2 linked regions of the Bryobacter aggregatus MPL3 genome follow. The protein of the gene in region 1 binds, or shares a complex with, the protein of each later gene. Links are inferred from orthologs where the notes say so. Each region holds a gene or a part of one and is shown on either strand. Other genes may lie near its edges.

Region 1 (14,113 bases):
TTCGTAAACAGCAACAAACCTTCGCTGTGATAGTCCAGGCGGCCAATTGGATACACGCGTTCCTTAGCGCCGCGAATCAGATCTGCCACCGTCTTCCGCTTCTGTGGATCGCTCATGGTGGTGACCACTTCGCGCGGCTTGTGCAGCGCGAGATAGACCATATTCTGCGGCTTATGCAGCAGCTTGTTATCAACCTTGATGTGGTCGCGGCTCAGGTCGGCCTTGCTGCCGAGGGTATTCACCACCTTGCCGTTGACCTTTACGCGGCCTTCGAGAATAATCTCTTCCGATGCACGGCGGCTTGCGATCCCTGCCTGCGACAGGATTTTCTGTAATCTTTCTTCAGCCACAATGGACCATCCGATCAGGCGCTTTCAGCGCTTTCAACTTCCGGTTCAGCGACAGGTTCTTCGGCGGCCGCCTGCGGGCCCTTGGCCTCGACTGCGGGCACCAAATCATCATCCATCGCCAAACGGCGTAATTCTTCAAATTCTTTCAAGGTCGGCAGTTCCTTCAGGTCTTTCAGGCCAAACTGAATCAGGAACTCCGGCGTTGTCTTATACAGCACCGGTTTGCCAACTACGTCCTTGCGGCCGGCCGTCGTGATCAATTTGCGATCGAGCAACGGCTTCAACGATCCGACACCTTGGGTGCCGCGAATCTGCGCAATCTCTGGCGCCGTCACCGGCTGCTTATAGGCCACAATGCAAAGCGTCTCCACCGCGGCGGCCGAGAGCTTCAACGGCTGCTTCTGGCTCTGAAAAAACTGGCGCAGCGCTTCGTCGAATTCCGGCTTGGTTCCAAAGTAGTAGCCACCGGCCTTCGCGTGAATCTGAAAGCCATGCTCCGGGCCCTCATAGTATTGGACGAGTTCGCCAATCAGCTTCTCGATCAACTCCGGCTCCCGGCCCAATCCTTTGGCAATGTCGGTAGCCGTCATCGGCTCCTCGGTCACATAAAGGATCGCCGCGATCATCGGCTTGAGCTGGTCCTCTTCGGTGAGAGTCTGCTTTTCTTCGACAAACTGGTTGACGTCTAACGCCACTTCTTCCAGTTGCGGCGATTCCACGACGGTATTCTGTTCTTCCATCTCTTCTTCGTCTTGTTCTTACTTGTATTCTTGCTCGACTGCTTCGAGGTCTGCTTCCTTCGGGAAGGCCTCGGCGAAACTCTCGCTGCGTGCCAGCACAATCTCACCAAAAATCTCGTCCTGCACCAGGTTCAGCGCCTGGCGCTTCACCATCTCGAGGATCGCGAGAAAAAGGCAGATCATCGCGCGGCGGCTCTTTTGCCGTTCGAACATTTCGCGGGCGCTGAAATGATCTCCAGTGGCCACCTGATCGAAGACATTCCGCAACTGCTGGATCATCTCCGGAACCGTGACTTCCTCACCCGTTATCTCATAAATGGGCCGGTTCTTGGCACGATCCAACACCGCCTCGAGCGTCTTGACCAGATCAAAAAGCGTCACCGCCAGACCCGGGTCCTGGTCTTCGCCCAACAGGCGGTCCACCTGCGGGTTGGTCCAGATCGCTTCCTCAATCTGACGCTTTTGTTCCAGCATCTGCGCCGCACCTTTGAAGCGCTCATGCTCGAGAAGCCGATCGACCAGTTCCTGCCGTGGATCTTCCTCCGGCATGATCTTCTCGAGTTCCGGATCCCGTGGCAGCAGCAGCTTACTCTTGATATGGATCAGAGTTGCCGCCATATATACGAATTCCGAACTCAGCTCGATATCCATGGCCATCGCCTGGTCCATATAAGAGAGGTACTGCGAAGTGATCTTGGCGATCGGGATGTCGTAGATATTGATCTGCTGTTTGCGGATCAGATCAAGCAGAAGGTCGAGCGGCCCCTCGTAATGCTGAAGTTGGATTTGAAACGAGGACACTACTTTTGGAATGTACCACGCTTGGACCTGCTCGCAGTCTCCAAAGCGGTGCGGAGCGCATCCAGCGAATAGGGCTTCGGGAGCAAGTCATCCATGCCGGCCATTCGAATTCTTTCGCGATCAATCGCCAGTACGCCAGCCGTAATGGCCAGGATCGGCACTTCGCTCCTCTTTCCTGTTCCGGCACGAATGTTGCGCGCCGCAGTCAGACCATCCATCACTGGCATCTGATAGTCCATTAATATAACGTCATAATCTCCACCCAGCGCGGCCTCCACCGCCAGTTGCCCATTTTCCACCAGCTTCGCCTCGCAACCGAGCTTATTCAGATAGTGCATCACCACTCGCTGGTTCACCGCATTATCTTCCACCACCAAAATACGTAAATTTAATGGAGCCAAGGACTTAGAAGCATTTGCTTTGGTCAGCGGACCGCGTCCCCCCAGCACGTCGAGGAGTTGGCTCTGCCGCACCGGCGGCATCAAAACGCCCGGGCTCAGCAGAAGATCCGGGTTCGTGTCAGGAGAGACTTTCTCACAATCAAAACTCTTCAGAACACGATCGAGCACACGCAGGCCGCTCACATCGGGATGGGCATCTGCGGCTACGGCCACCCGCCGCTCCAGCGGTGAAATCTCCACCGTCTTCTGCATGCCCTCCACCATCACCGTAAACCAGAACTGACTCCCTCCGCCCGGCCGGGGTTGATACCCCAGCTCCCCGCCCATCAGGCGCACCAGTTCCCGGCAGATGGCTAGGCCCAACCCGGTTCCCCCATGCTTGCGCGTCGTCGAGGCGTCGGCTTGCGTAAAACGTTGGAAGAGCCGTTCCCGGCTCTCTTCGGGAACACCGGCGCCCGTGTCGAAAACGGCAAAGCGCAAAGCTCCCTCCCCAACACGTTCCACCTCAATCCAGACCTCGCCTTCAGCCGTGAATTTCACCGCATTCCCCACCAGGTTAAAAAGGACTTGCTGGATGCGAGTCGGATCGCCTTTCACCGTCTCTGAAATCGCAGGGTCGACGTAGGCGCCGATTGAGATCCCAGCATCTTGCGCGCGCGGATAAAGATTCTGCACCACTTGCTCGGTCAGCTTCATTGGGGAGAAACGAATACTCTCCAGATCCAGCTTCCCGGCTTCAATCTTCGCCAAATCGAGAAAATCATTGATCAAGGCAAGCAGGACCTGTCCGCTCGACGAGATGGCGTCGGTAAAATCTCTCTGTGCCGGCTGGAGCGATGTGCTGCGCAGCAGATCCACCATGCCGAGAATGCCATTGAGCGGCGTACGGATTTCATGGCTCACATTCGCCAGAAACTGCGATTGCGACGCAGAGGCGGCCTCCGCCAGTCTGCGCGCCTCACGGCTCCGGAAATAGAGCCTCGCGAATGCCAGCATCCCCGCAATGAGGCTCAAGACCAGCAGAGCCAGCCAGAGGCGCTGATCTTTCACCCGGACCAGATCCTGAAACATGCCAATTTGATTGGTCGTGAATACATTCCAGCGCGCCCCAAGCTGGTACATCGTGCCATCCATGGTGAGGTCGAGCAAGGTGCTGTGCAACTCGTCGGCCAGCCAGGCATTCTCCTTGAGAGCACCAATCCCATAGCGGATCGAGAGCTCATTGAAAGACTGGGCGTAAAGAGAAGCACTGGGGCACAGCCGTTTGGAATCGAGCATCCAGCGATCCATGGCCCGCGCCTCTAGCACAGCCGCAACGGCCCGGCCATCGCAGACCGGACTGAGCACCTGATCCGCAAGCTCCATCGAGAGAACATTCACCACTGGAAAAGCACGCCGCAGCAGCGACGCATCAAAGGAGCCTCCCATGCTGGAGATGGTCTGGCCTCGTAAATCCTTCACGGTCTTCACCGGATGGTCCGCGCGGCTCACCATGACCATCATGTTTTCCCACCAGGCTTCGCTCAAACCAAAGTTCTTGAGCCGCTCTGGAGTTCTCACCATCAAGGGATAAACGTCAATCTGGTGCTCCAGTAAAGCAAGTTCAGGAGTTGCCACCATCTCGACCCATTCGACAGTGATCCCTCTCCGTCTGGCAGCTTCCTCAAATGCATCAATGGCAAAACCGGCCGGACTCCCATTCGATCGCAGACTGAAATAGGGAGGAAACTCAGAAAATCCAGCACGAATCGTGCGCGGATATCGATGCTCGTGAAACAGCAATAGCGATCCGAGCCCAAAGAGGACTATGAGTAGCGTGAGTACTAGGATTCGAGGTGAAATACCTATTCATAATAACGCTTACTCAGAAAAAATCTAAGGATATTACAGCCGTGGACCAGGGCGTTTTTGAGTTTTGTTCGGATCTACAGGAGGAGCGCCCTTAAAAACAAGGGTAACGGCCACTGTATGATTCACACGATCCACATCCGCAATACTTTTGGTCTCACCCAGATTGTCAAAGACTCCGTCTTCTCGTAATTTGTTCAAAAAGAAATCTGGATATTCAGGGTTGAATGGAGACCCCGCTTTCACACCCCACATCTTCCGTACTTCTGGTTCAGAAATCAGATCGAGACCTTTAATCTCAAGACGATCAAATTGGTACTTGCCGCCAGCGTCGATCTTGAAGTCCATATCCACCACTTTTCGCTCTTCGTTGATCGTGCGCTTCCCGGTCACTTTGGCGTCTAAGAACCCGTTCCGTTTGATCGCAGCTTCCATCTTGCGCCGGCCTTCATCCACTTCCCCCATGTTGGCCGTCACCCCTTGGCGGAAACCGCCCACGCGCAGCCAATCGTCCGTCCGTTCCGCTTCGCCCTCGACACGGATCTCTCCGAGCTTGTACTCCTCACCCTCCACAATCTTGACCTTGAGATTCAAACCAGCATTTTCCTTGGCGGGAGTTGCCGTGATCTCCGGAAAGGTCACCTTCACATGCCCGCGCGCTTCGTACATCGGCCGGATCTTGATGTCGAGAATGTCACGGAACTCGGGTTCCCGATAAACCAGTCCAACCGCAGCGGAAGCCATGAGAGGACGTAGATCGTCCAGGCTCAGGAGGCGATTGCCGCTAAAGTCGACACTGGAGATTGTCGGCAGCTCCCGCTTGGGGCGGAACATTGCCACCAGATTGCCCTGTGCGTCTGTCGCCAATTGACCGCGAACCCGGTCCACGGGATCCGTCAGCTTCAACGCCCGATTCAGCTCTTCCTCATAACGGCTGAGGACTTCCTGCGTCGCTGGAATCTTGTCCCCAAACAACGGATCGAATTTCTTCAGAATCGCTTTCACGTCCGCGATTTTGGCCGGGATCTCCTCAAAGCCGATGGGATAGAAGGTGGAAACCTCGGTGATATCCCAAGTCAACGCATAACCTTGGTCCTGCGGCTTGTAGTCATAGGCGACTTTGTCGAAATAGCCACAGGTGAGGAGTTTCTGCATCGCCGCATCCATTTGTGCGGGCTTGACAGTGGAGCCGGGAAGAATACCTGCGGCAGCAATCACCTGCTCCGCCTGGAGGATCCGATTTCCCTGCACGGCCACGGCCCGTACGGGAAACGCTTGGTCGGGCGCTTGTGCGAACAAGACCGCGCCCAGAGAAAGAAATACGACACCGAAACTGATTCGCGAATTCATTGCAACCTTATTCATTGTCATCGACGGAGCGGTTGCAATTCTCGTTCCAACAGGACTCAGGGCCCCGCCTCAGATGAAGAACAGCCACCGCGTTGCAAAAAACGCCGTTCTTCCCTCGAAGGGGGCCCTGCCGTGCGTCGCCCCTCCTGAAGAAAACGCACTTGGAATACACTCTCACAATTCACGTTCCAGTGCCACTGAATCCTGAGTTTTGACGAGCCTATTGATACACTAGATACGACCCATGTCCTACGATGTCGTGATTATCGGTAGTGGCCCTGGCGGCTACTCTGCCGCCGTGCGAGCCGGCCAATACGGTCTCAAGACCGCGATCATTGAAAAGTCTCCGAAGCTGGGTGGCACTTGCCTCCACGTGGGATGTATTCCCACCAAAGCGCTGCTCCACAGCGCCAGCGTCTGGGACTATTTTGTGCACCCGGAGGAGGAAGGAATCTCCTGCCAATCTCCGGTTCTGCACTTCCCCAACGTGATCGACCGCAAGGCCAAGATCGTCTCCAAGCACGCCAAAGGCGTCGAGTTCCTCATGAAGAAGAACAAGGTCGACGTCATTGCGGGCTACGCAAAGCTGCTCGGTGGGGGCAAGATCGAAGTCAGTCATAACGGGCAGACCCAGATCATCGAATCGAAGAATATTGTGATCGCCACTGGATCCGAGGCCCGGATGATTCCCAATGTCCAGCCCCAGTCCCCACGCATCCTCACCAACGTCGAAATCCTCGACCTGCCCAGCGTTCCCAAGTCGCTCGCCATTATCGGTGCAGGCGCGGTGGGCGTCGAGTTTGCCAGCATCTTCCGCCGCTTCGGCAGTGAAGTAACGATCTTCGAGATGCTGCCCCGCGTCGTTCCGGTCGAAGATGAAGAAGTCTCGAAAGAACTCGAGCGCTGCTTCAAGAAGATGGGCATCCGCATCGAGACCAGCGCGAAGGTCGAAAACATCGTCAACGGCCCCAATAGCGTCAAGTTCACCGCGACCCTCGCTAACGGGAGCCAGGAACAGGTAGAAGTGGAGAGCTTGCTCGTCGCCGTCGGCCGTAAGCCGAACACCGAGAGCATCGGCCTCGAAAACACCAAAGTCGAAGTCGATCGCGGCTTCCTGAAGGTGAACGGTTTCCAGCAGACTTCTGAACCCGGTGTCTATGCCATTGGCGACGTTGTCGCCGGCACCCCGCAACTGGCCCACGTCGCCACCGCCGAGGGCATGATCGCCATTGGTCACATTGCAGGCGTCGAAGTCCAGCCGATTCGCCGCAACCGCATTCCGGGCGCTACCTACACGGACCCCGGCATCGGCAGTGTCGGCCTCACCGAATCCCAGGCTAAGGCCCAGGGCTATAAGGTGAAAGTCGGCAAGTTCCCCTTTGCCGCAAATTCCAAGGCTTCCATCAGCGGGCATCATGAAGGCTTCGTCAAAGTGGTTGCCGACGACACCTATGGCGAGATTCTCGGTGTCCACATCATTGGCCATCACGGCTATGAACTGATTGCCGAAGCCGTTGCCGCCATGGAATCGGAATCCACCGTCGAGGTGATGATGAACACGATCCACGCCCATCCCACTCTCTATGAAGCAGTCGGCGAAGCATTCAACGCCGTCTACGGAATGGCGATTAATGCCTGATTTTGACGTCATCGACCTGGGACCTCTGCCTTGGGCGGAAGCCTGGTCGATCCAGCAGAGTTATGTCGAAAAGAGAAAAGCCGGTCTGGTGCCGGATACTCTTCTTTTCGTCGAACATCCGCACGTCATCACCCTCGGCCGTAATGCCAGTGAGAGCAATATCCTCGCTGGCCGCGACCAACTGGCGCGTCTGGGGATCGAGGTCCACGAAGCAAATCGAGGCGGTGATGTCACCTATCACGGCCCCGGACAGCTCGTCGGGTATCCGATCTTTGAACTCACCCGTTGGAAGAAAGATGTCCGCGCCTATGTGCAAGGCGTCGAGCAGGCGGTGATCCGCACGCTCGCTGGCTTTGGCATCGAGGCACATACGCGCACCGGCAAAGAAACCGGTGTCTACGTCCAGCAAGCGGGCCTTGCGCCTGCCAAGATTTGCGCGCTCGGCGTGCACATCAGCCGTTGGGTCACCTCCCACGGCTTTGCCCTCAACATCAACACAGATCTCCGCTACTTCCAGTACATCGTTCCCTGTGGACTTACGCTTCCCGTCACCTCGATGGAAGCGCTAGGCGTCACGGTGCAGCGTGAGGAAGTGATGCGGGTACTTTCCCGCCATCTGGCGGAGATCTTCCACCACGAATTTACCGATTCCATTGAAAACTTACAGGAGATGCTTCCATGCCTGATGTCGTAATGCCCCAGATGGGCGAGTCGATCGTTGAAGGAACCCTCACCCGCTGGCTGAAGAAGCCCGGCGATAAGGTAGAGCGCGATGAGCCGCTCTTTGAAATTTCCACCGACAAGGTCGACACTGAGATTCCTTCGCCCGCCGCCGGCATTCTCACGGAGGTCCTGGTGCAGGAAGGCGCAACCGTCGCCATCAATACTCTGGTCGCCCGCATTGGTGAGGCAGGCGGCGCAGCCGCTCCGGCTCCTGCGGCAGCAGCACCGGCTCCCCCGCCCCCAGCTCCGCCTGCTCCCGCCCCCACTCCTGCACCGGCTCCTGCTCCTGCACCGGCTCCGCCGCCCCCACCGCCTGCCGCTCCGGCGCCAGCCCCCGCCATCGAAGCGGACTCCGTAAACGGCCCCTTGTCACCGCTGGTCCGCAAGATGGCTCGCGAGTACAACATTGATCTGGCCCAGGTCCCCGGCTCTGGCGCAGGTGGCCGCATCACCAAGCAGGACATCGAATCCTACATCCAGAACCAGGCAAACAAAACTCTCGCCAGTGCAGCGGCTCCGGCAGCTCCCGCCGCCCCGTCTGCCCCCAGCGCCGCAGTTCCGCCGCCTGCGGCAGCAACTCCGTCCAAGACCCGCGTCGAGCCGATGGGCATCATGCGCAAGAAGATTGCCGAGCACATGATCAAGTCCCAGGCCATCTCCGCACATGTCACCACCGTACACAAGGTCGACATGACCAAGATCGCCAAGCTCCGCGCCAAGCATAAAGATGAGTTCCAGGCCCGCTACGGCTTCGGCCTCACCTTCCTGCCCTTCATCGCCCGCGCCGCAGTGGAGGCCTTGCGTGCCTTCCCGCTGTTGAACGCATCGATCGAAGGCGACAACATCATCTTCCACAACGAGACCAACCTCGGCATCGCAGTCGCTCTCGACGGCGGCCTCGGTCTGATCGTTCCGGTGATCAAGCACGCAGACGAACTGAACATCGTCGGCCTGCAACGCTCCATTGTCGACCTGGCCAACCGCGCCCGCGGCAAGCAGTTGAAGCCCGACGAAATCTCCGGCGGCACCTTCGCGCTCACCAACTTCGGCAGCTTCGGCAGTGTCTTTGCGACGCCTGTCATCAACCAGCCGAACGTTGCCATCCTCGGCATCGGCACCATCGAGAAGGTTCCGGTGGTGATCGACGACATGATCGCAATCCGCAGCCAGGCGCACCTCGCGCTCAGCTTCGACCATCGTCTGATCGACGGCGCGCTCGCCGACCAGTTCTGCCAGAAGATCAAGTCGATCCTCGAGAACTTCAGCGAACAGGTTCTCTAACAAGCTCCTACTTCCCTCCTAACAAAGCTGCGGTATATCGGTCCCCAAAGACGGATATACCGCAGTTTCGTTTTGCGAAGAGGCTATTGCAGCTGAGTGATCACCAGATGCGCAGAGACGCTCCGTACACCACCCGCCATCGGCGCCAGGGTCAGAGAACTAGCGTTGGAAACCGGGTTCCGCACCGTCAGAATGGCGTTGATCGTCTTGGTTTCGATCAGCGCCACACCAACCAGTTGACTCGATCCGCTCGCCCGTCCCACCACCGTGTAGGGAAGGTCCTCGCCATTGATCGTGAGCACCAACTGTCCCGGTTCACTGATGCTGACCTGAAATTGCACTTGGTAAATTCCGGCTGACGCCAGCTTGAAGCTGGAAAGTCCCGCCCGTGAAATGCTGGTCAAAGACGTTGGTCCATCCTGGGGAAAACTCACGTCGCCGCCAACCGGCACCGGGGCAGCGTTGTCTGGCGTCATCAAGGCATAAAAGTCAGCGAATGAACGAATGCCGCCCGCCTGCCCGGTTGCACCGGTGGGTCCCACAGGCCCTGGCGACCCCATCAGTCCCGGCTGGCCCGTGTATCCAATCGGTCCCTGAGGTCCAGGAGGCCCCTGCACGCCGGAAGGTCCTGCTGGCCCCGTCGGCCCAGGAATCCCAACCGCGCCTGCGGGTCCTGCCGGCCCCGGAGGTCCCACAAGACCAGGCATTGTCGAAGCGGGTCCAACAGGTCCTTGGGGTCCCTGTGGCCCTGCAGGGCCCTGGGGACCGGTTGGCCCGGTTGGACCCGCGGGGCCCTGAGCCACTTCAATCATGGATGCCTGGACAAAGTAGCCATTCATATCGATGACAAGATCGGTCGGATCCGTCGACAACACCTGGATCCGCCCCTCGGGGCTCGCGGGGACAATCGCCGCATTCCCAATGATTCCGCCAAGAGGAGCATTGAGCACAACCGTTCCCGGCCAGGGCCGGTTATCCTGCCAAGCCGCCACCCAACCCACCGTCTTGCCCACCGGTGTCACAGACACAAAGTTCATCGAGTACGCGGCCGCCGCAGGCACTCCGCAATTCGTGGCCGCCACTGCAATGATTCGTGATTCGTTCGCGATGAGAGAAGGCGGCCCAAAGTCACCCGTCTTTCCCGACCCGCCTTCCGCACGCGTATCCAGCACGCGGCAGGGCGGAATTGCAATAAAGACCAGTGCGGGCGAAGCCCCATCGGGAGGAGCAGGAATCGCCGCATTCAAAAAATCCCGGTTCTGCTTCTCCACAGACCAGTTCTCCAGCGGAATCGCATGAGAGGAACCGCGTTGCCCAAAAGCAACAGGCGTCAGAAACGCCAAAGACAAAAGGAAAGTTGCGGACATCGCCGCCCTACCTTTCAAAGTCGCAGATCCGATACAAAAAACCATTCAAGAGCCTTCCTCTTAGATCAGGAACCTTACTCGCAATCTAAGATAAATACACTATTTAACCTTATCGATTTAAGACAAGTCGTACGTAATTATACATTTCATGAATTAGAAATAAAACTCAATAAAATACAGATTTATGACCTGCTCAAATCAGGAAAGTTCTAGGAAGCTCTTGCAAGCGAGTCCTCATCTAGTTCATAATCTGAACTACTATGCCGAAACAGGAAGACTCGAAAGTCGAAGACCTTCTTCCCCTGCCTCCGCTCAGTTTCCACTTGCTGCTCTCCCTACTCGAGGGAGAGCGTCACGGCTACGCACTCAAACGCGAAATCCTCGCCCGCACGCACAAGAAGTTGAACCCTGGCCCGAGTCTCCTCTACGGCCACATCAATCGGCTCCTCGAGCAAGGTCTCATCGAAGAATCTGAGGAACGCCCAGATCCGCATCTCGACGACCAGCGCCGCCGCTACTACCGCATCACTCCACTGGGCCGGGACTGCACCCGCGCCGAAGCGCTCCGCATGCAGGAACTCGTACGGCTGGCAGGTGCGCATGTGGTTCTTTAACCAGCTCATCCGTCTCTACCCTTCAGGCTTCCGCGCTGAGTACGGAAGCGCTCTGCACCAGCAGTTCGCCGACGAATGGATGGACGCCCCTTCGGCCTTCTCACGACTCCGCCTGCTCCTCCAGAGCCTCTGGGAGTTCCTCTTACTCTGGCCGCAAATCATGGGCAGCGAGTTCCTGCAAGACACCCGCTACTGCTGGCGTACCTGGCGCAAAGCTATGGGCGTCACGCTCCTCGCGATCCTGTCGCTCTCCCTGGCCATCGGAGTCTCCACCGGAATCTTCAGCATCCTCAGCGCGACGCTCTACCGTTCTCTGCCCTTCGCCCACGCCGAAGAGCTCGTGGAACTGAACATCTTCTTCGGACCACTGTTTAAAGGGCAAACAGCCTTTGAAGCATGGGCAGGCTCTACGTCCTATCTCTCAGGAGCCACCGCGGTCAACGTTTCCAAGCTCAATCTGTCGGGGAACTCCCAATCCCTACGCATCCCCGTGGTGGAAGTATCCCCAAACTTCTTCGACCTGCTGGGAACGCCCATTTACCGGGGACGAAACTTCACCCACGAAGAAGGCGTGAGTGGAAAGGGCGATGTCGCCATTCTCTCCCATGCCTTGTTCGAACAGGCCTACGGAGGCGACCTGCGCATCCTGGGTCAGAAGATCCGGATCAATAATTTCCCGCTCACCGTCATTGGAATCGCACCCCCTAGATTCGACTACCCGGATCAAGCTGGCCTTTGGACGCCCACAGCATTCGACTGGAACAGGATCCCGAAGCAGAGCCCCGACAACATCAAGATCATCGGACGGATGAAGCCCCATCTCTCCTTCCCCACTGCGGTGCGCGCCTTCGAACTCGATGCCGCGGCCAATGGCAAACCCTTCTCCTCCGCCCCGGAGTGGAAAGCCCGTCTCGTCTCTTTGCGCGAACAGCTTGCCGGCCCAATCGCAAAATCCGTCTGGGTTCTCTTTGTCGGCATCACTTCCGTCCTCCTGATCGCCTGTGCGAATATGGCGAACCTCTTGCTCACGCGCTATGCGGCACGCCAGCGCGAGTTCCAGATTCGCAGCTCCCTCGGAGCTGGAATCGCCCGCATCAGTCAACAAATCCTGACGGAATGCATCTTGCTCTCGCTGATCTCCGGACTCCTCAGCCTCGGAATCGCCCACCTAACAGTCCAGCTCGGCTTTCTGTACTTCCCGCCGAACTTCCGCTTCCAGCACTATGAAGTCTTCGATTCCCAGGTACTCCTTTTCGCGTTCCTACTCTCCCTGCTCTCGGGTCTCGCCTTTGGCTTCACGCCAGTGCTTTTGCGACGAGGCGCTTGGGCGATGCGAGCAAATTCCATCCGCCACGCGCTCCTCGCGTTGCAGTTCGGACTCACGGTCGTTCTGCTGGCAAGTTCGCTCAGCATCGGTGAAGCGCTCATCCGGCTCCACAATACCGATCTCGGCTTGACGACCAAGAACATCAGTACGGCAACCATCTCGCTCGCCGGCACACGCTACGAGGGCAAACAGCAAAGCATCGACTACATCAGCAAGGCGCTCGCGCAAGTCCGCGCCTTCCCACAGTTCCACTCGGCAGCTGCCATCGACTACTTCCCCATCGCCACCAAAACCTTCTCTGCCGCAAACTACAAACTGCGAACGACACCACAGGAGCAGATGTTGATTACGCTGAGCGCCAGTCCGGACTTCTTTCAAACCGTTGGCACGCCCTTCCTGGCAGGCCGCGACTTTACGGCTCACGATACCCTCAACTCCGAGCCCGTCGTGATCGTCAATGAGTCCTACGCGAAGCTGGATGGTGGAGCGCGCGCGGTGCTCGGTCAAAAGCTGCGCCCGACGGACAAAGACGAGAAGCCCGCAACGATCATCGGGGTAACTCGAGACATTCAGTTTGATGGCGCTGAAGGCGGAGTCATGCCCGCGCTCTTCCGGCCCATGGCGCAAGCGCCCCCCAATTTCTTCACCATTGCCATACACCACAAAAGTGGGAATGCACCCCTTCACCAACTGGCAGCAGCCCTGCAGAGCCTTTCACCCGACGTACCCGTCTACGATGTCCTGCCGCTTGAGCAGCGAGTCCAAAGGACTCTGGCCAAACCAAATCTCTACACCATCGTGCTCGCCTTCTTTGGTGGATTTTCGCTCCTGCTCACGCTCCTCAACTGCTATAGCATCTGTGCAAATGCAATGGCACAGCGCACGCGCGAAATCGCGATTCGACTCGCTGTCGGAGCACAATCCCGGCAGGTGCGCGCCATGATCTTAGCTCAGATGCTCCCGGCAATCCTACTCGGGTTGAGTGCGGGTTTTCTGCTGATCCCTACCACCGCTACCCTGCTGACAAAGCTGATCGAAACGATCCAGCCCGCAACTTGGAACCTCCGGCTCCTTCCGCTGGCTTCGCTCTTCTGCGTCGCAATCCTGGCGATCTGGCTTAAAACTCGCCAAGTCCTCCGACTCGATCCCGCTGAGGCATTGCGCTCCGAATAAGAAAGAGCTCAGCCGACAGGATTCGTTCTGTGTTGCTCCACTCGATTCCGGAAAGTGGAAACAGCAATCCAATAAAAAGCAGGCTTCCGCCACCGCGTTCCTGCATCCGTCCCTAGCCTACGATGGGCGATTCCGAATCCAGTTCCCGGCCGTCCTGCCTGACAACGAAGCCGCCGATCCATCCAAGTCTTTGCCACTGCTTGTCGCGATCTCGGTAAGCGTCCACCCTAGGCCGTCTGTGCAAGAGGCCGAAGAGAGTGGAAGCTTGAGGGATGGGTACGGAGAGCGGAATCAATGATGTTGGGCGCGGGCTCCGGGTCGGAAAAGGTGGAATCCGTATTCAGCGGAGGCGTGCTGAGTGCCAAGTGATTGTCGAGGCGACCTTGAACGCTGAAAGATCTGTGGCAGAGGTGGCGTGACAGCACGGCGTCAATACCAACCAGATGTTTCAGTGGCAACGACTATATACGCAAGGTCTGCGCAACGATGAGGATTCACC
Region 2 (15,389 bases), on another replicon or contig:
CATCGGACTCTGATTGGCGACGAGACAAAATCTTCCTGGCTGGGAAACCGGAATCCGGAAACTGCCGATTGCGTCTGATTGCACCATGCCTTCCTGGAGGGCCTGCAACTTACCGTCTCGATGGATCATGCGATAGAGGGTAATGGGGATATCGTGACTTGGGGAGCCATCCGAGCCCTGTATGTTTCCTTCAATCAAAGAACTCATTGGGAGGGGGATGATAAGGTCTTCTCGCTTGGACCCCTCGGCGAGCTTGAGATAAGTTCCTTTGGCCCCCGCCACTCTTGTGCCATAGGCGAGAGTCTGGTAGCCACGCCTCTCCGCCTGCAGTTGATAGACGCCAGCGGGAAGAGCCTCAAATCGGAATGCTCCCTCGGAGTCCGTGATCGCGATGGCAGTGGCGGGCCTTGGTCCTTCGAGGTTCAAGGTGAGGGCGGCTTTGGGGATGGGATTGCCGTTCTGTACATCGACGACTTTCCCACTGATTTCCCCGGTGCCCACCAGTTGCGCGGCAACCTGAGACCAACTGAAAAGAACCAAAACACCTGCAATCTGGGCCGATGTCATTGCAACAGTATAATGCTTTGACTTACTCAAGGCGAGGCGCTTATGGGTTGTGTTGCCGCCCGAGCTCCACACCTTTTGTCGTGACAAAGTACTTCGCCAACATATAGCCGCGCTCCCAGGCGGGCATCGTAGTTGCGTCTTTCATGTAAGAGAAAAAATGACGGGCTACTTGAGCGAAGTGGTCTTCATGCCCAACCCGGAATACAGCCGGAATCTCGATCCGGGCTTCCTTCTCATTGTGTGACGCTCGGAGGCCGGGCCAGCGGGATTGGAGGCCGGCAACTGCGCGGTCAAGAGCCGCAAACACTTCGGCTCGATGGGCTGCAACGGGGACGACATAGAGTTCCGGAATTGAATGCTCTGTCGCCCTCTGGCGGAGTTCTACATTCGCCTTCGTGCCGCGGAAGATGGCTTCATAGACATCGCCGGTTCCGGGTGCTGCTTCCCACTTCCACAAGACGTCGAGCTTCACATGGACACCGCGTAACGTGTACGCAATGTAGTTGTTGCAGTAATAATGGAGGACGCCGTTTTGGGTTTGTTCTGCAAGTGAGGCTGGAAATTCTTTTGCGCCGGTGACCTGTTCAAACTGCGCTTTCGTGATGGGTACTGCTTCCCTCTTGCCGGACAGCATCTTGATGTCTTGCTTGTAGTCGAGAACCTGATCGGGAAACAAAGTCCACTGGATGAGGTCGACGGGATGGGTGCCGACATCGGCGAGACCTTCGCCATACTCTTCAACATCAAAGAACCAGGTGGGACGCCGGAGAGGAAGTCCCGCCACTGTTTTCATGATGTGATGCACGCTGAATGCCTTCACGCCGGGGTTTTCGGCGTCGCCTGGCACTTGCCGGCCGAAGACTGCAGGAAGATTGACGAGCACTCGCTGGAGTTGTGAGGTGACCTCGTAGCGTTCCGTCATGATGTCGTAGGCGGCGAGACCCTTCTGGCTGGCGCGGTCGAGAGCCTGCTCCAACTGCGGCATCTGGCTGGCATCGATGATCCAGGGCTTGTCGGCCAGCACATGGAGACCAGCAGAGAGCGAATCGAGAACGCGGCCAATTTTCGCTCGATTCTTACCAGAGAAGACAACCAGATCGCCGGCCTTGTCGCGTAACATGGCGCCGAAGGAATCGGCCGCTGTGTGGATGTCGAGCTGCCACGTGGTTGGGTTTACAGGTCTGTTGTTGAACAGCGAGATCCGGTTGAGATAGTCCAGCAACTCGGGACCAAGCGGCGCATAGACGCTGACCTGCGGATGCAGCTCCGGATACATCTCCTTCTGTAAGAGGCTCGCGTGAAAGTGTCCGGGATCGAGAACGATCAGACGCGCAGGCGATTGGCTGGAGAGATTCTGTACAGCCATCAGCGCCACCAGCAGAAAACGGGAAAGTCGCGGAGCATCATGCATCAATTTGATCATGGCCCATTGGTGGCGCTATTTTGTGATGTCGTCCCTGTTCTTTTGGAACTTACCCCGTGGCCATAGTGCCGAACAGAAGAATCTTGATAGCATTGCAGGGCAATAGCTACGCCCATGAGCGAAACGAACGATGAGTCGCGGTCTTGGATTGCGCAAGTTCCCCTGCAAGTTTACGGTGGCTTGCTTGCCTACTTTGCGGTGCTGTTCTGCTTACTGGACTTGCAGACCTTGTGGCTGGATGAACTGCTGCAGTTGCTTGGGACTCATTCCGGTACCTTTGAGCATGTGGATGTGATTACCCGGACCGGAGTGGCCAGCGTGCCGCTGGGCTGGATGCCGCAGTTGCTGGCGATTCGCATCCTGGGCTACTCGGTGGAGGTGGCTCGCCTGCCATCGGTGCTTTTTAGTGTGGCGCTTGGCTTCACCGTGTATCTGACGGCGAGAGAGCTGCGGATACGCTACCCACTCCTCGCCACCTCGATCCTCTTATTGCTTCCCCTTCAGTTCCGTTATGCCATCGAGGCCCGCCCGTATCTGCAAGCGCTGTTTCTTAGTGCGCTCGCCAGCTACCTTTTCTTGCGGATCCTGAGATCGGCATCTCTTTCTTGGTACTTTGCATATCTCCTGGTCTTGATCGCCGGCCTCTATTCGCAGCCCTTCACCATCTTCACTGCGTGCTCCCATGTGGCCTGGCTTTTGCTGTGGTGTCGGAATCCGAAGCTGCTGGTGCAGATCGGTGGCGCTGTTCTCCTCGCGCTCCTCTCCTTTCTGCCCTGGTACTTGTATGCCTCGCCAATGTGGCAGAAAGTGATCCAGGCGGAAGGGTTTCATCTGTCGGTGTCGGCGAAGATCCCGTTGATGATTCTGCGGGAGTTGACCGGTGCTGGCTATCTGGGCGCGCTGTGTCTGATTGGACTGGCAGGCTATGGCCTCAGGCAAGGCGCGATGCGGCTTGAGTTCCGGCGGCTCCTGCTTGTATCCTCAATCCTGCCAATCTTCTGTGTGGTGAGTGTCGATGCGACGTTCAGCTATTTTCTCGCGATCCGGCAGATGAGCTTCATTCTTCCGCCGCTGGTCTTGCTGGCAGCAGAAGGCCTGAGCGGAATTCTCCAGTCGCCGAGGCGTAAGTTGGGTCTGGCGTTGTTGGGTCTGCTGCTTCTGATCTTTATGATTGCCAATGTCCAATGGCTTCGAAAGCCGCGAGAGAATTGGGCGCTCGCCGCCGCAACCATGCACCAATCGCAAGTGGAGCATGCTGCTTGTACGGTGGCGGTTCCAGCCACCACACTTCCCGTCTATGCTCTCTTTGAGGCGAGCCTGTTGGAGCGCGCTTGCACGCCAGACCGCGTACCGGCTGGGAATGTGGTCCTGGCCACATCACCTTATGCGTCGGAGACAGACAAGAAGAATGTGCAGCCGATGCTGAGCGGAAAGCGAGTTGTTTCCACCCACACTACTGGCATGAGTACGATCCAGGTATTCCGCTAAGTTCTACGGCTCTACCAGCGGAGCCGCAGTGCGAGCTGGTAGGCTCTGGGCAGATTGGATGCACTCGTAATCTTGCCGAAGTTTCCGCTGGTGGGGGAAAGCTCTGGACCATTGAAGATGGTGTGATTGAAGGCATTGAAGGACTCCACTCGCAATTGCACGGTGAAGCGCTCGACGATGCGGATGTTCTTGATCATGCTGAGGTCGATGTTGTTGACCTTGTCGGCACGGTAGGCTGGAAACGATTGCGGGAAAGTGCGGATGTTGCGATCCAACTGCGCTGCTGCGGCTGTTTCAAAGCGTGTCGTGTCAAAGGCTTTGCTGAGGCCACGAGCATTCCACTGCAGGTCGCCGCCGTAATGAATCACATTTCCAAATTCAACTGGTGAGCCGCTCTGGATGCTGTAGATCGTATTGAACTGCCAACCGCTGATGACACGATCGACGAAGCCATTTACACTACTGGCAAATGTTTTGCCTTTGCCGAAGGGAAGCTCGTAACTGCCGCTGAAGACGAAGCGATGCGGCCGGTCTTCATTGGCAACGCGATATGCCATCTTCGAGTCGCCAAAGTTCAGGCGTGAAGTTGCTTCCATAAACTTTGACCATTGGTAATTGGCGAGGAACTGTAGGCCGCTCGAGAAGCGTTTCTCATAGCGAGTTTGCAGCATGTGGAAGTTGGAGTAGCCGCTCAGTCTTCCATCGAGAGCAACGCCGCCATCTCCGCTGTATTGGGGATAGGCGCGCAGAATGTTTTCCTGATTGATCGTGCTGCCGTTGAGTGAAGTATTGGGCAACAGATTCCGGAACGGGTTTGCGATGGGCGTTGTGAGTAAGGTGATTCGCGCCGGATCGCGCAGCGGACTTGTGCTGAGGTACTGGTTGGGCACGAAGTTCAGATAGGGCGCATTCGAGCTGGCCAATCGGTTTTCCGCGATGCGAATGGCCGAGCTGCCCATGTATCCGATTTCAAAGACCGAGTTCTGGCCGACACTCTTTTGCACATTGAAGCTCCAGCGCCAGGTTTGTGGATTGCCGAGCTTCCTCTCCACATACTGGATGCTCTGGCCTAAGAAAGTATCAAGGCCTTGGCGATTGCCGACCGGCTGTAGGATGCCGCTGGGGAAGGGATCGGCCAAGGTGGCGATGGGATTCAGGTAGACACCCCCTGAGGCAGAGACGAGATCGGTTTGGCGGCTGAAGCCGGGCTGCTGGATTCCGAAGGTGCCGAAGGTACCGATATAGAGGCCAACTCCTCCGCGCACAACCAACCCTTTCAGGCTGCCCGGTTGCCAGCTGAAGCCAAAGCGGGGGGAGAATCCGTATCGATAGGGATCGTAGATTGTGTTCTTGCCTGGCTGGGCGAAATAGACTCCGCCCCGTGCGGTAAAGGCGGATGGGGGCAAGAGTGCACTCGGACTGGCTGCGTAGTTGGCGACTGCGGCATCCGTGACGCTGTTCTTGGCATTCGGATCAAAGCCAGCGATGGTGCGATTGAATCGCTCGGTTGTGCCTGTCTCTGCTTCGTAACGAAGACCGATGTTGAAGGTCAGGTTCTTGCGGGCCCGCCAATCGTCCTGGACGAAGAAAGCATAGTAGTAGGCCTGGTTTGTGCGGCTCGCATTGACTTGATAGTTTCCCCCTGTGGGGAGGCCGAGCAGTAAGGCTGCCATGTCCTGACCGATCTTTGCGGCGGCAGCGTTGGAGGCCTGCTTGGTCCAATCGGCATTGAATACAAAGTTGCCGCTCGAGTTTCCAAAGCTGTTGGAACTCTCGATCTGCTTCCGGATATCGCCGCCGAACTTGACCGTATGTGTGTTGAGGATCTTGGTGACATTCTCGAAGATCTGATAGGTGTCAAAGGGCGTGACGTCGCCACCATTCGTTCCATAGCTTGTGAAGTTGGCGAAGCTGATATTCGGGAAGACGAGCTTCGTACTGTTGGCTTTGATGTAAGCAGGCAGGCCGAGTGTGGTGGGGTCGAAACCGGCACTTGGCTTGCTGTTGCCTTCATTAAAGCGATTCCAGTTCATGCGCGTGTTGAATAGCAGCGTGGGTGTGGCGGTGTAGACATCGTCGAGCAGCGCACCCCAGTTGATACGCGCCAGGTAGTTGCCACTGATGATGTTGTTGTAGCGATTGCCGCGGTTCTCGATGCGGTCATTGTTCCTCATGTTGAAGAACAGCTTGTGCCGGTCGCTGATGTTCCAGTCGAAGCGGCCCAGGTAGCTGGTGAAGTTATCGCTGCGCACTGCGTTGTCAAAGCGGTTGTTTTCGCCAATATTGCTCCCCGCGGCGTTGGGCGTGGGGGAGTAGCTCAGAATCTTGGTTGCAATGGGACTGATGCGGTCTGTCGGGATGAGATTGCCTGGGAAGGGCTGCCGGGTGATGACGGAACCATTGAGAACGCCGGTATTCGGATCGTAGATCGTGATGCCCTGGGGCAGTAGCGCGCTGAAGTCGCCCTTCTTCTGCGCATCGGTCGCGACGGTGGAAAAAGTGGGCTCGGGCTCGCTCTGCTTGATTCCCTCGTAGGTAAAGAAGAAGAACAGCCGGTTGCGGCCATTCACGATTTTTGGAATCCAGATGGGGCCGCCGATGGATCCGCCGTACTGGTTAAAGCGCGTCGTCGGCTTCTTCTGGTTTGCCGCGTTGGTAAAGAATGGAGTCGCTTTCAGGGCGGAGACCTGGTTGAACTCGTAAAGCGTGCCATGGAAGGTATTCGTGCCGCCTTTCATGACGACGTTCACGGTACCGCCTCCCGTATTGCCGTAAGCGGCGTCGGGCTGGAAGGCTTCCACCTTCACCTCGGAGACCGCGTCCACCGGAGGGTTGTAGGCGACGCGCCGGTTGCGGGTCATATCGGGCGCACCGTCGAGCAAGAGCTCATTCGACTGTGCCTGGCCGCCGCCCATTGAGATTCCGGCGGGCCCGCCATTGTCAAAAGGGCGCGTAAAGCGTGGGTCGCTTGCGGGCGTGACCCCATAGGCAAGCTGGGCCAAGGTGAGCGCGGTGCGGCCATTCATTGGCATGGTCTCAATCTGATTCGAGGAGATCACCTGGCCGACGCTCGCTGTTGCCGTGGACAACAAGCTGACATCGGCAGTGATGGTGACGGATTCGCCCTGGCTCCCCACCTGCAACACTACATCCTGGGAGAGGCGCTGGTTGGTGCTGATCTGGATCCCGCTTTGGCTGTACTTCTTGAATCCATCTGCGTCCACACTTAACCGGTAAGGGCCGGGGGCGAGGAAGGGAAGACTGTACTCGCCTTCCTGGCTGGTCGTTGCTTCTGACTTTGCCCCGGTATTGGTTTCTATCGCCACGACTTTGGCCCCTGGAATGGAAGCGCCGGAGGGATCGGTAACGCGGCCGGACAACGTAGAGCGGAACTCCTGGGCCGCTAGCGATAGGCAGAAAAGGAGGGACAACGCAACAAAGCGCAACATAGGTCGGCATCTTATATCAACTTGTCAAAAATAGTTCCAGCTAAATGCGAAACATTTTTTGTGCCACAACAGATTGGGGTGTCAGCTTTCATGCCGCGACATATGGATGCCTCCTTTACTTCTTGCTCATCTTGTTCTAGACTTCAATTGTCTCCCCCGACTTGGATCGCACTCTTCTTCCTGAAGATTACGGTCCTTGACTTCCTATTCTTGCGAGGAGACTACTCCATTGCTCAAACTGAAACGGCTCGAATTGCAGGGCTTCAAGTCCTTCTGCGATCGAACGGAGATGCGCTTCCCCGGCGAAGGCGTAGCTGCGATCGTGGGTCCAAATGGCTGCGGCAAATCGAATCTGAGTGACGCCATCAGCTGGGTATTGGGCGAGCAATCGGCCAAAAGCTTGCGCGGTGGCCGCATGGAAGACGTCATCTTCGCGGGCACCAGGGACCGCAAACCGCTCGGCATGGCCAGTGTCACCATGACCATGGTGGACCCCGATGGTTCCTATCTCGAGAAAGTTCTGCCCAGCGAGAAGCCGGAGAATGTCGATCCGGAAGCTCCTCCCAAGCCCAAAACTTCACGTGAAATCACCATCACTCGCCGTCTTTACCGTTCGGGCGACAGCGAATACTTGATCGATGGCAAGCTGGCCCGCCTGCGCGACATCCAGGATGTCTTCATGGGCTCCGGTCTGGGACCAGAAAGCTACGCGATCATCGAGCAGGGCCGCATCGGGCAAATTCTCTCGAATAAACCGATGGACCGGCGTTCGATCATTGAAGAAGCCGCCGGCATTACGAAATTTAAGACCCGTCGCCGTTTGGCCGAGAGCCGTTTGGAGAGCGCCCGTCAGAATCTGAATCGCGTTTTCGACATTCTCGAAGAAGTGGGCCGGCAGGTGAACAGCTTGAAGCGCCAGGCCGCCAAAGCAAAGCGCTATGACGAGTTGAAGACTGAGCTCGATACGCACATCAAGCTCGTGCTCTCCAATCGATTCCGTTACCTTGAGCGCGAGGCGACCAAGGTCGCTCTCGAGCTAAACGAATCGACCAACGCCTACACCGAACTGGCAACCAATCTATCGACCAAAGATGCGGACCAGCAGAAGTTGCAGGCTCGTTTTTATGAGATCGAATCTGCTCTCACGGCCTCGCGTAAGCAGCTTGCCGAACTGCGTCTTGAAGCCGAGCGTACGCGTGGGCGGTTGGGAAGCCAGTCGCAGCAGATCGCCAATATTGACCAGCGCCTGACCCAGAACGAAGGCGAAGTGACTTCGCTCGAAGCCCGCCTGACGGAGCTGAAAACCGAGTTTGAAGCGGCGCAGAAAGAGAGCGCCGAGCTCGAGCAGCAGGCTGTCCAGCTTCGCGCCCAGGTTGCGGAAAAGACCAGCCAGCGCGACACGATGTCGCAACAGCTCCGCGAACGCTCGAGCCAGTTGGAACGCAATCGCCAGCAGGTGTTCAGCCTTCTGGGCGAAGTGAATCGTCTGCGGAACCAGCTGACGCAGGTGGAAACGCAGCAGCAGGGCGTGACGAAGAACACTGAGCGCTCCACTCGCGAAGAAACCGAAGCGCAGGCAGAATCGGAACGTCTCGAACTGGTGCGCGCCGAACTCAGCGAGAAGCTGAACGCCCGCCAGATGACCCTCGAAGGGCTGGCCGACCGGCGCAAGTACATCGAAACCGAATTGAACACGCGCCGGCAGGAAGTGAACGACACGCGTCGCCAGCAGGACATTCTGCGCACCGAGACTTCCCGTCTGAAGGCCCGCCGCGATTCGCTCGAAGACATCATCAACCATCGCAGCTACACCACCGATTCGGTGAAGAAACTCTTCACCGCCATTGGTAAGGGACAGGCCACTGGCTTGAAGCCGATGGGCGTACTCGCCGACTTCATCGAAGTGGATGCTTCCTATGAAAAGGCGGCCGAAGAGTTTCTGGTCGAAGAGCTGGAATACGTGGTGGTCGAGCAGTGGAATGACGCCCAGCGCGGCATCACGCTGATGAAGCAGGACCTCGAAGGCCGCGCAACTTTCCTTGTGCATCCCGCTCCCGAAGCGAACTTCAGCCGCGGCCGTGTGCAGGAGCCGCCCGTCGGTCCTGAGACTGGCATCGTCGGCCGTCTGAGCGATGTGCTCAAGATGACTAACGGCTTCAAGTACGCGCCTGCGGAGTTGCTGCCCCGCGTTACCCGCTGCTTCCTCGCGCAGGATCATCAGGCCGCACAGCGCCTGGCGCTGCAATATCCGGATGTCTATTTCCTGCTGCCCGATGGCGTTTGCTATCACGGCTATGCGGTGACGGGTGGTAAGAAGAGCTCCAGTGGTCCGCTCGCGCTGAAGCGCGAATTGAAGGAGCTCAACGCCCAGCATCATGTGAAGCAACTGGAGCTCGAGCAGAGCAACACGCGCCTGCAGCAGTTGGAAGGCGAGCAGACGGCTCTTGCCGCCGATCTCGAAAAGCTGAGGCAGGAGCAACAGCAGGAAGAGAAGGGCGCGCTCGTTCTCGATCAGGAACAGCGCCAGTTGGCGACCGATCTGCAACGCTCAGCCCGCTTCCTGTCCAATGCCCGCGTCGAACTGGACCGCTTGGCCAATGAGGCCAAGCGCCTAGCCGCGTTGCGCGAGACTCTTGAAACCGGCAGCGCCGAAAAGGATGCCGCACGGGTGGCCCTCGAAGCTGCTCTGGAAGCAGAACGCGGTGCGCTTGTGGAATTGCAGCAGCAGTTCAACAGCATGAACGAAGAGCACTCGACGCTCCGTGCCCAACTGGCCAGCGTCGACGAGCGTCTGCGCAGCGCGAACGGCGCCGTACAACGTCTGAATAATTCGTTGATCGAACAGGGCCGCCGCCGCGAGTACCTGTCTTCTGAGATGGAGCGCCTCGGCGTCAATCGAGCGCAGTTGTTGAACGACAACATCGAGCTCGATGCGAAGGCGACTTCTCTTGCCGCCAGCATTGAAACCGCTGGTGTCGAAGTGACGAATCTGACCAAGTCAGAAGAAGAGATTCGCGCCCAGCTTGCTGCCTTGGAAGAGGACTTGCGCGGGTTGCGGCAGAACGCAGCCGTTCTTTCCGACAAGCGGCAGCAGGCCGAAGTTGAACTCGTGCGCAAGCAGAGCGACATGAAGCATCTCGAGGAGATGTGCCAGAAGGAACTGGGCATGGCCGTCGCCGAACTTGCTGCCGGTGACGAAGCGGTGCTCGATGAAACGCAGCTCGCGGAAGCCGAAGAAAAGTACACCGAAGTGCGCCGCAAGATCGAAGCGCTGGGCCCGGTCAACCCGGATGCACTCGCCGAATTCGAAGAGTCCCAGCAGCGCTATGACTTCTTGAACGCGCAGCGGCAGGATCTTCTCGATTCGATCCGCGATACCGAAAAGGCGATCCAGGAAATCGACACGGAATCAAAGAAGCGCTTCCAGGAAGCCTTCGACAAGATCAACGAGTATTTCCGTGGCACCTACCAGATTCTGTTCAGCGGCGGCTCTGGTGAGATGCGTCTCACCGACCCAACGAACGTCAATGAGAGCGGTATCGACATCATCGCCTCGCCCCCGGGCAAGCGGCTGCAGAACGTGCTGCTGCTGAGCGGTGGCGAGCGCGCCATGACCGCCATGGCCCTGCTGATGGCCATCTTCAAGTTCCAGCCCAGTCCGTTCTGCGTCCTCGACGAAGTCGATGCGCCGCTCGACGAGGCGAACATCATTCGCCTCACCAAGCTGGTCAAGGAGATGTCGAACAACACCCAGTTCATCTTCATCACCCACGCCAAGCGCACCATGGAGGCTTCGTCCAGCATGTACGGAGTGACCATGCAGGAGCCCGGCGTCTCGAAGCTGGTGAGCGTCAAGTTTAACGGTGGTGCGGACCGTCCGTCCACCCCGATTCCACCCCCCAGCCAGGACATGGCCGTTACGGCGTAGTTTGTCGGGCGGAGACACACTGCCCCAGTAACGACATCCCTGGTCTCCTTTCGGAGCAGCTTAAGCAGTTTCAAACGGCCTTTGAAGGCATCTTGCAAAAGATGCCCTCAAAGGCCGAAGCTGTTTAGTGCGCGGAGGTGGAAACGGCGCCCTTGATCTTCTTGGTCGATAACAGGATCGGAATTGTCAGCAAGCTGATTACGCCCAGTGCAAAGAAGGTTTCACTGAACGAAAGCAGGCTGGCTTGCTGACCGAGCAGATTGCCAATGAGGCCTCGCGCCTTCTCCACGGCATCGGCCGGTGTGTAGCCTTTTAAGACCAGCAACTGTTTGGCTTGCTCCAACCAACTGATGTACTGCGGGTCAGAGGGCGTGAGGTGGCTCACCAGTTGAGTCTGGTGCACTTGAGAGCGATTCGACAGCATCGCGGTGACGAGCGAAATGCCAAAGCTGGCCCCCAGGTTGCGGCTGAGATTCACCAAGCCTGTGGCAGAGTTCACCTTGTCCCGATCCACTTGCCCGAAGGCCATCGCATTGATTGGAACAAAGAGCATGGCGAGGCCCACGCCTTGTAACAGGCGCAGTTTGACCAGGGTGCCCATGTCGGCGCCGAGGTTCAATTGCGACATCTTGTACATTGCCGCGGCGTTCACCATCATGCCGACCATGGCCAGATACTTCGGCTGCACCACTCCCATCACCTTGCCCACAATCGGAATGATCACGATGACGATCAACGCGCCCGGCGAAAGCAGATAGCCCGCCAGGGTGGCCGTGTAGCCCATCAGTTGCTGTGTGTACATCGGCAGCAGCACGCTGCTGCCGTACAGAACGAAGCCAAGGGCGAACATCGCGAGATTGGCCATGAAGAAAGATCGATTGCGCAGAAGCGAGATGTCCACCACCGGGTTCACATGGAACCATTCGACGACAAAGAACAGGATGATGGCGACGACGCTGACAAAGCTCATCCAGAAAATAAAGGAGGACTGGAACCAGCCTTCGTTCTGTCCCTTATCCAACACCACTTGCAGGAAGCCGATGCCCACCGCGAGCAACCCCAAACCCCAACCGTCGATCTTCATCTCGCTCAACTTCTTGCGCACCATGGTCGGAGGATCTTCCACTAGTTTCCAGGTCATGTAGGAGGCAAGAACACCGACCGGCACATTGATGAAGAAGATCCAGCGCCAGCTCCAGTTATCGGTGATGATGCCACCGAGGGAGGGCCCCAGCGCAGGGGCGCAAACGACGGTCATGCCATAGAAGGCCATTGCCATATTGCGTTTTTCGGGCGGGAAGCTATCCTGCAGAATCGCTTGTGAGCTGGGCTGCAGGCCGCCACCGCCGAGGCCTTGAATGATTCTCATGATGATCAGCACCGTGAGGCTGGGCGCAAAGCCGCAGAGCAGGGAACTGACGGTAAAGATGGCCGCACCCATCAGGTAAAAGTTCTTGCGGCCCATCAGCATGTAGAACCATCCGGCGAGCGGCAGGACGATCGCGTTTGAGACCAGATAGGAGGTGAGCACCCAGGTGCTTTCATCGACACCGGCGGAGAGGTCGCCGGCAATGTGCCGCAATGCGACGTTGACGATGGTGCCATCCAGAATTTCCATGAAGGTCACCATCGAGACCGTCAGGGCGATCAACCAGGGATTGACTTTCGGGGCTTCGTGCATGGGGTCTCTTTAACGTGTGAACACCGTTGCGACGACGTTGGTGCCCACGGGGAAGGTGCCCGCCTGCGCCCCATCAATGAGGATCTTGACCGGGACGCGCTGCACTACTTTGACAAAGTTGCCGGTGGCATTCTCAGGAGGCAGCAAGCTGGTTCGTGCGCCGGTGGCTCCCGCGATCGAATCCACCTTGCCCTCATACTTCTTGCCGTTCACGTCGAGCTCGATCTCGGCGCGTTGCCCGGGCTTGATATCGCGCAGTTGGCTTTCCTTATAATTCGCCGTGACCCAGATTTCATTCATCGGGATCAGCGTCAACATCGTTTGGCCCGGGCTGACAAACATTCCGACTTCGATGTTCTTCTTGGTGACCACGCCGTCCGCCGGGGCGACGATCTCGGCATAGCTGAGCTGCAACTCCATCGCCGCAAGATTCGCCCGGGCGGCCGCGACATTGGCTTGGCTGGCTCCGCTATCGGCAATGCGGACGGCCACTTGCCGCTCGCCTGCCTTGGCCTGCTGCACTTGCGCCTTGGCTTGCTCAATGCGGGCCTGCGTGGCGGCCAGTTGGCTGTGGGCGATGTCCGCCCCCTTCTGTGCGCTTTCGACGCGATCAAGGGCCGCCTTCAAGTCGCTTTCGGCCATCCGGGCGGCGGCGACATAGCTGTCATATTGCAGGCGGGAGATCTCTTCCTTGTCGACGAGTTCCTTCATGCGGCGCAGATCCGCCTGCGCCCGCTCCTGGGCGGCGCGTTTGGTTTCGGCATTGGCCCGGGCAAAGCTGATCTCGGCTTGTCTGGCCTGCTCAAGGCCGGCCTTGGCGCGTTCAAAATCAGCCTGATTGCTCGCGAGTGCGGCCTGTGCGTTGGCCAACTGGCTGGCGGTGGTTTCCGCGGTGAGGGGAACATTCGCTTGCGCACCCCGCAGTTGACTCTCGGCCTGCAACAGCGCGGCGCGGGCCTGCTCTACTTTCACGCGCTGATCGCTGCTTTCAATACGTGCAATCACGTCGCCTTTCTTGACCTGCTGGTTGTCGCGTACCAGGACATCGGTCAGATAGCCACTGATTTTCGGAGCGATATTCACCAGGCGCCCGTCGATCTGGGCGTCGTCTGTCTTCTCTTTCCCTTGGCCGTTCAGATAAACCGCCCCTGCTGTTACAGCTGCTACCAGCAACACGCCCGAGACGATCAAAGTTTTCTTTTCCATTCTCAATTCGCTCCTATTTGGTAAACGCCGCTTCCATGCGGCCCATCGCTCGTGCAATATCAGCGCGCGCGACGCCTACGCGGTAGAGCGCTTCAATCTGGCTTTCGGTCGCACGGGCGAGCGAATCCTGCGCTGTGACCACTTCAATGTTGTTAGTGACCCCAGCCTGAAACCGGTCTCGCGATTGCTCCACTTCTTGCCGGGCGAGCGTGAGTCCAAGATTGGCGACATCCACCTCGTCTTGTGCGGCGCGATATTGCTCCCGCGCCGTCTTCACTTCATATGCCACCTGGTTCTTCATCTCCACCACGTTCCGCTCCAGCTTTTCGGTTTCGATTTTGGCTTTCGCAATCTCCGCCCCGATCCTGCCGCCGGTGTAGATCGGCACGCTCACGGTGCCGCCAATCTGGTATGCCGGAATCATGCGGTTGTAGGCGGTGCCCTGCTGGCCATAGGTGCCGTCGAAACGCACTGTCGGCAGCCGTTCGCGCTTCGCCGCCGTCTCTTCCAACTGTTGGGCCTTGATGCGGCTGGCCAGGGATTTCAACTCTGGCCGTTGCGACCAGGCGAGGCTCACCTCGGCTTCTTCCGTCTTGTCCTGGCGCGAGTTGAAGAAGCTCTGCGCGTCGGCCAGCTCCACGGAGTTGCCTTCCTCAATGCTTAGCAGCTTTGCCAGGCCAAAGAGGGTGACTCGCAACTGCGTTTGTTGCACGATCAGGTTTTGCTTTTCCACTTGCAGCTTCTGGTTGGCGCGCAAGGTGTCGAGTCCGGTGCCGACGCCTGCCTGCTGCAGGTTCTGGGCCTGCTTGTACAGTGCGTCGGCAAGGTCTCTGCGCGAGACAGCGGCATCGACCGCAGCCGCTTGGCGCAGTGCGGACAGATACTGTCCCACCACCAGCGCGGTGGTTTGCTCACGGACTCCCAACTCATTCATTGCCGAAGTTTCGCGACCCTGCTTTGCCGCTTTCCAGCGATTCAACAGGGTGAGATCGAAAATCGGCATCCCGAAGCGCGGTCCGACATTGATCACTTGGAAGGGGCCGATGTGGCCTGGCAAACCGGGGAGCGAGAAGCCGATGCTCGCCTCAACACTACCCCGCTGCACCAGATGGCTGAGATCCATGCTCACTTGCGGCAGTAGCGCGCTCTTGCCAATCCGCGCATCCTGTTCGGCAACAGCGCGATTCAAGTTCGCCACCTGTACGCCTGGGTTCTGCTTCAGAGCGATGCGGACGGCTTCCTCAAGCGTGAGTTTGAGCGGCTCGGCCGGAAGCGTCATTCGGATCGCGAGCAACGCCAGCAGCACCCGAGCGCCTCTCGACTTCAATAGCTCCAAGAGGTATCGCCCGGCCAGATCGATGTACTGCAACTGTCCGGTGCGAATCTCGAGCGGTGGCGATTCCCGGCTGGCGACGGATTCCAGTTCTTCCACCCAGGGTCCGCTGAGTTTTCCGATCAACTCCAACTTTGTCCCGTCAGGACCGTGTTCGATCTCGATCTTCATCATCACTAGGACAATGGGCAATCCAAACACCGATCCCAAAAACGTTTGCAATCAGCACGATAGCGAGAATGTGTCGAGAATGAAGTGTCGAAATATCGACGAAAGTCGAAATATCGACTATTGCCGGGTGCGATGGATGCCGA

Evidence for each region.
Region 2: the proteins of M017_RS0122245 (region 1) and smc are in contact, whole or in part, in a crystal structure (PDB 3ZGX), measured with the Bacillus subtilis proteins. The link is inferred for Bryobacter aggregatus MPL3 from one-to-one orthologs.

Annotation. Positions count from the first base shown.
Region 1 is NZ_JNIF01000004.1:572,708-586,820, reverse strand. The notes cover bases 1-2,999. They hold M017_RS0122245 (segregation and condensation protein A), read right to left. Parts: upstream 1,892-2,999; coding sequence 1,109-1,891; downstream 1-1,108. Other genes in these bases: M017_RS28165 (hybrid sensor histidine kinase/response regulator), read right to left, coding at 1,891-2,999; scpB (SMC-Scp complex subunit ScpB), read right to left, coding at 365-1,090; M017_RS0122255 (pseudouridine synthase), read right to left, coding at 1-350. In the rest of the region: more of M017_RS28165, read right to left, coding at 3,000-4,074; M017_RS0122235 (POTRA domain-containing protein), read right to left, coding at 4,177-5,490; lpdA (dihydrolipoyl dehydrogenase), read left to right, coding at 5,735-7,129; lipoyl(octanoyl) transferase LipB, read left to right, coding at 7,122-7,823; sucB (2-oxoglutarate dehydrogenase, E2 component, dihydrolipoamide succinyltransferase), read left to right, coding at 7,808-9,133; M017_RS30460 (collagen-like domain-containing protein), read right to left, coding at 9,217-10,500; M017_RS0122210 (PadR family transcriptional regulator), read left to right, coding at 10,761-11,114; M017_RS0122205 (ABC transporter permease), read left to right, coding at 11,101-13,614. UniProt on the Bacillus subtilis protein: Participates in chromosomal partition during cell division. May act via the formation of a condensin-like complex containing Smc and ScpB that pull DNA away from mid-cell into both cell halves.
Region 2 is NZ_JNIF01000003.1:2,059,517-2,074,905, forward strand. What follows is about bases 6,781-11,055. They hold smc (chromosome segregation protein SMC), read left to right. Parts: upstream 6,781-7,156; coding sequence 7,157-10,855; downstream 10,856-11,055. Other genes in these bases: M017_RS0109780 (outer membrane beta-barrel protein), read right to left, coding at 6,781-6,927; M017_RS0109790 (DHA2 family efflux MFS transporter permease subunit), read right to left, coding at 10,980-11,055. Outside these bases: M017_RS0109765 (carboxypeptidase regulatory-like domain-containing protein), read right to left, coding at 1-567; M017_RS0109770 (putative oxidoreductase C-terminal domain-containing protein), read right to left, coding at 608-1,990; M017_RS0109775 (glycosyltransferase family 39 protein), read left to right, coding at 2,105-3,478; more of M017_RS0109780, read right to left, coding at 3,490-6,780; more of M017_RS0109790, read right to left, coding at 11,056-12,536; M017_RS0109795 (HlyD family secretion protein), read right to left, coding at 12,546-13,742; M017_RS0109800 (TolC family protein), read right to left, coding at 13,756-15,267; M017_RS0109805 (sigma 54-interacting transcriptional regulator), read right to left, coding at 15,364-15,389. UniProt on the Bacillus subtilis protein: Required for chromosome condensation and partitioning.